2 linked regions of the Buchnera aphidicola (Therioaphis trifolii) genome follow. The protein of the gene in region 2 interacts with the protein of the main gene of each other region in a pairwise test. Links are inferred from orthologs where the notes say so. Each region holds a gene or a part of one and is shown on either strand. Other genes may lie near its edges.

The links. The genes of interacting proteins can lie anywhere in the genome.
Region 1: the proteins of nusG (region 2) and rho interact in binary tests that used the Escherichia coli proteins (3 or more experiments, as listed by UniProt). The link is inferred for Buchnera aphidicola (Therioaphis trifolii) from one-to-one orthologs.

What each region holds. Positions count from the first base shown.
Region 1 is NZ_CP032996.1:407,394-410,183, reverse strand. It holds rho (transcription termination factor Rho), read left to right. Parts: upstream 1-660; coding sequence 661-1,920; downstream 1,921-2,790. Other genes in the region: cyaY (iron donor protein CyaY), read right to left, coding at 2,372-2,710; trxA (thioredoxin), read left to right, coding at 140-475; D9V81_RS02100 (UvrD-helicase domain-containing protein), read left to right, coding at 1-78. UniProt on the Escherichia coli protein: Facilitates transcription termination by a mechanism that involves Rho binding to the nascent RNA, activation of Rho's RNA-dependent ATPase activity, and release of the mRNA from the DNA template.
Region 2 is NZ_CP032996.1:37,029-39,827, forward strand. It holds nusG (transcription termination/antitermination protein NusG), read right to left. Parts: upstream 1,775-2,799; coding sequence 1,226-1,774; downstream 1-1,225. Other genes in the region: rplA (50S ribosomal protein L1), read right to left, coding at 46-744; rplK (50S ribosomal protein L11), read right to left, coding at 745-1,173; secE (preprotein translocase subunit SecE), read right to left, coding at 1,776-2,024; D9V81_RS00200 (methylenetetrahydrofolate reductase), read left to right, coding at 2,609-2,799. UniProt on the Escherichia coli protein: Part of the processive rRNA transcription and antitermination complex (rrnTAC). The complex forms an RNA-chaperone ring around the RNA exit tunnel of RNA polymerase (RNAP).

The DNA of each region.
Region 1 (2,790 bases), 370 kb from region 2 along the record:
ATAGATATTAAACCTAGTCGTTTTTTATTTGAATTACCTAAAAATGATTTACTTTGGGAAAATTATTTAAAAGAATAAAATAAATTCATAATATAATAAATATATTTTAATAATTGTATAATAAATAGGAATTTAAAATATGAAAAATAATATCATTGTTTTAACGAATAATAATTTTCAAGAAATTGTTTTAGATTCAAAATTTCCAGTTTTAATTGATTTTTGGGCAGATTGGTGTGGTCCATGTAAAATTTTTTTTCCAATTTTAGAAGAAATTGCTAAAAAATATAAAAATAAACTAATAGTAGGAAAAGTTAATGTTGATGATTGTAAGGATATTATGTTAAATTATTCTATACAAAGTATACCAACTTTATTATTTTTAAAAAATAAAAAAATTATTGCAAGAAATTCTGGAGTAATTGCTAAATCAGAAGTAGAGAAATTATTACATGTACATTTTAATATAAAATAATTTAATAATTTATTATTTTTAATATTAAATAAAAATTATAGATATTTTTTTAATTTCATGTTATTATTATAATTAAGGTATTTAAAAAAAATATAAAAATTTATTATATACCTTATTTTAAAATAATCTTATTTTGATATTTTAAAATTATATATTAGTATTTTTTTTATTAAGAAATAATATTTATGAATCTTACTACACTTAAAAATATGTTAGTTTCTGAATTAATTATCCTTGGTAATAAGATCGGGTTAGAAAATTTAGCCCGAATGAGAAAACAAGATATTATTTTTAATATTCTGAAAAAACATTCAACAAGTGGTGAAAATATATTCGGAGATGGAGTTTTAGAAATTTTACAGGATGGATTTGGTTTTTTACGTTCTGAAGATAGTTCCTATTTATCTGGACCAGATGATATATATGTTTCTCCTAGTCAAATTCGAAGATTTAATTTAAGAACAGGTGATACTATTTCTGGTAAAATTAGACCACCAAAAGATGGTGAAAGATATTTTGCTTTATTAAAAGTAAATACAGTAAATTATGAAAAACCTGAAAGTGTAAGAAAAAAAATTTTATTTGAAAATTTAACTCCATTACATGCTAATTCTCGACTGAGAATGGAGCGGGGTAATGGTTCAAAAGAAGATTTAACTACTCGTGTATTGGACTTATCTGCTCCTATAGGAAGAGGACAACGAGGTTTAATTGTTGCTCCCCCTAAAGCTGGAAAAACAATGTTATTACAAAATATTGCTCAAAGTATTGCATATAATCATTCAGAATGTATATTAATGGTTTTATTAATTGATGAAAGACCTGAAGAAGTAACAGAAATGAAACGATTAGTAAAAGGTGAAGTAATAGCATCTACCTTTGATGAACCTGCTTTTCGACATATTCAAGTAGCTGAAATGGTTATTGAAAAAGCAAAACGTTTAGTAGAACATAAAAAAGATGTAATTATTTTATTAGATTCAATTACAAGATTAGCGCGTGCTTATAATACTATTATACCCTCTTCTGGAAAAGTATTAACAGGTGGTATTGATTCTAATGCTTTACATAGACCAAAGCGTTTTTTTGGATCAGCAAGAAATATTGAAGAAGGAGGTAGTTTAACTATTATTGCAACTGCTTTAATTGATACCGGGTCTAAAATGGATGAAGTAATTTATGAAGAATTTAAAGGTACTGGAAATATGGAATTATTATTATCACGAAAAATATCTGAAAAAAGAGTATTTCCAGCAATTGATTATAATCGTTCTGGAACTCGAAAAGAAGAATTATTAACTTCTTCAGAAGAACTTCAAAAAATGTGGATTTTAAGAAAAATAATTCATCCCATGCGTGAAATTGATGCCATGGAATTTTTAATTAATAAATTATCTATGACAAAAACTAATTATGAATTTTTTAATATGATGAAACGAAAATAATATATTTTTATTTTAAATTTATAAAAAAATAATTTATATAATTATATTAATATAATATATTTTTAAATATAATTTTATATTTAAAAATATATTATTTTATATAATAGCGCTCGTAGCTCAGTTGGATAGAGCGCTACCCTCCGAAGGTAGAGGTCTCAGGTTCAAATCCTGTCGAGCGCATATTAAATTATGAGTTATTTTAAATATATTTACTAAATATAAAAAATATGTTAATATATTTTTTAAATATATATTTTTGGTGACTATAGCTCAGTTGGTAGAGTTCTGGATTGTGGTTCCAGATGTCATGGGTTCGAATCCCATTAGTCACCCAATGATTTTATATAAAATATTTTAAAATTTAATTTATTCGGCGAATAGCGCAGCGTGGTAGCGCAACTGGTTTGGGACCAGTAGGTCAGAGGTTCAAATCCTCTTTCGCCGAAAAATTTTATTTTAAAAATTTTTTAAAATTTACCTTTTCTTTTCCTTGTAAATAAAATGATTCTTCTAAAATACTCCAAAAATTACGTTTACTGCGATTACATATCCAATTAGAATTTTGATAATTAAAATGATATCCATTATCTCTTGTTGCTAACCAAATTTGTTTTAATGATTCTTGTTTACTAATAATAATTTTATTTGTTTTTGAAAATGATATAATCATCATTTGATAATTATTTTCATAATCTATATCATTTTTACTATTAAAATTATCTAAATAATTTTCAATATTAAATAAAATTTTATTATAAATAATATTAAAATTTGATTGATTAATTTTCATAAATATTCCTTTTAAATTAAATGTATTTAATTAAACATTTTATTTTATTAATATCATAAATATTTTTTAATGATATAAAT
Region 2 (2,799 bases):
TATATATTTTATTATATATTAATAATAAAATATATTTTTATTTTTTTATTTTATATTTATATTATTTGATTCAATAATTATTCCACAACCCATAGTAGTTGATAATACTACTTTTTTTATAAAAGTTCCTTTTGAATTTTTTGGTTTATTTTTTTTAATTTCAGAAATTAATTGAATAAAATTTTCTTTAATGTGTTTAGAAGAAAAATTAATTTTTCCAATTGTAGTATGTATAATACCATTTTTATCATTTTTATATTGTATTTTTCCTTTTTTAAAATTTTTTACTGTTTCTTCAATATTATTTGTAATAGTTTCTGTTTTTAAATTTGGCATAAGTCCTCTTGGACCTAAAATTGGTCCTAATGTACTAACTATATTCATAGTATCAGGAGAAGCAATAATAACATCAAAATTATGTTTTTTATTTTTTAAAATTGGAATAATTTCTGATCCACCTGCTATATCTGCTCCATATTTTTTTGCTATATTAATATTTTCACCTTGTGTAAATACAGCTATTTTAATTTTTTTTCCTAAACCATGAGGTAAAATAGTTGTACCTCTTATATTTTGTTCTGTTTTTTTAGGATTAATACCTAAATTGATAGCTACATCTATACTTTCAATAAATTTTTTTGTTTGATATTTTTTTAATATTGTAATTGCTTCGTCAATATTATACTCTTTATTAATGTTAATGTTGTTTTTTAAATTTTTTTTTTTTTTTGTAATTTTTATCATTTAATCCTCTATTTTTAAACCCATAGATTTTGCAGTTCCTTGAATTGAATTTTTAATTTTTTCAATATTTGACCCTGTCATATCTTGTAATTTGATTTTTGCTATTTCTTCTATCTGTTTTTGATTAATAGTTCCTATTTTTTCTAATTTTGGTTTATTTGAACCTTTTTCAATTTTTGAATATTTTTTTAATAAATAAGATGTTGGTGGAGTTTTTGTAATAAATATAAATGATTTATCTGTATATACTGTAATGATGACTGGAATAGGAATTCCTTTTTCTAAATTTGAAGTTTGTTGATTAAAAGATTTACAAAACTCCATAATATTTATTCCTTTTTGACCCAATGCTGGTCCAATTGGAGGACTAGGATTAGCCATACCAGAAGATACTTGTAATTTAATGTATGATTGAATTTTTTTTGCCATAATTTTTTATTATAATAATTTTTTAATTTTATGAATATAATATTATATATTTTTATGAATTTTTTTCGACTTGATTAAAATTTAATTCTATAGGTGTTGATCTTCCAAATATTAATACTGATACTTTTAATCGATGTTTTCCATAATCAATTTCTTCAACAATACCCTGAAAATCTGAAAATGGTCCGTTTTTTATTCGTACCTTTTCTCCTTTTATAAATATTATTTTTGGTCTTGGTGTATCTCCTAATTGTAATAATCGATAATTAATTTTTTTTATTTCATCATCATTAATAGGAATTGGACAATCTGAAGTACCTCCTATAAATCCTATTACTTTAGGTATATTTTTAATTAAAGTCCAACTTTTTTCATTAATGTGCATATTAATTAAAATATATCCAGGGAAAAATTTAAATTCACTATTTTTTTTTTTTCCTGCTTTTATTTCTACTATTTTTTCTCCTGGAACCATAATTTTTCCAAATAAATTTTTTATTTGACTAGATTCAATTTGTTCTTTTATTTTTTTTACTGTTCTATTTTCAAAACCTGAAAAGGTTTGTAAAATATACCAATTTTTTTTTTGATAATTGTACATTTTAAAATCTTAAATTAAGAATAAATGTTATAATTATAAATAAAAATTTATCTATAATCCATAAAATTAAAGATAGTAAAATACTAATAATAAAAATAGAACATGTAATTTTTATTGTTTCATTAAATGATGGCCAATATATATTATTTATTTCTAATTTTATCATATTTATAAAATTTATTATTTTTATTTTTATATATATTATTTTTAAAAAATAATTTTTAATTTTTTGTATTATTTTTTTATACATTTTATCAGCATTATAATAATATAATTTAATATTGTTATTTTAATTTTATATTGTTTGCTGATACCCAGATTCGAACTGAGGGTCTCACCCTTACCAAGGATGTGCTCTAACCAAACTAAGCTATATCAGCTTTTAAGCGGGTAGCGGGAATCGAACCCGCATTATTAGCTTGGAAGGCTAAAGTAATAACCATTATACTATACCCGCTAATTAAAAAATATATTGGTGGAGGAAGGATTCGAACCTTCGAAGTCGATAGACGGCAGATTTACAGTCTGCTCCCTTTAACCACTCGGGAACTCCACCTATTTTTATTTATTATGCCGGCTACCGGAATCGAACTGGTGACCTACTGATTACAAGTCAGTTGCTCTACCTGCTGAGCTAAGCCGGCTTTTTAATTTTTAATATATATATATATATATATTACTTTTAGATGCCGAATTATGCAAGTTTAAATTTCATTTTTTTTAAAAAATATAAAAAAAATAAAAAAAAATTATAAATATATTATAATAATTATAATTTAAATAAATAATATTTTTTAATATTTTATTTTTTTTGAATATAAATAGGATATTATTATGAATCATTTATATAATTCTTATAAATATTTATATCAAAAAATTTTTGATATAAATTCTAAAATTGATATTTCTTTTGAATTTTTTCCACCCAAAATTTTTAATAAAGAAAATAACAATTTTTTATCTTCAATTAAAAAATTAAGTATTTTTCATCCTAATTTTATATCTATAACATGTACTCCAAGAAA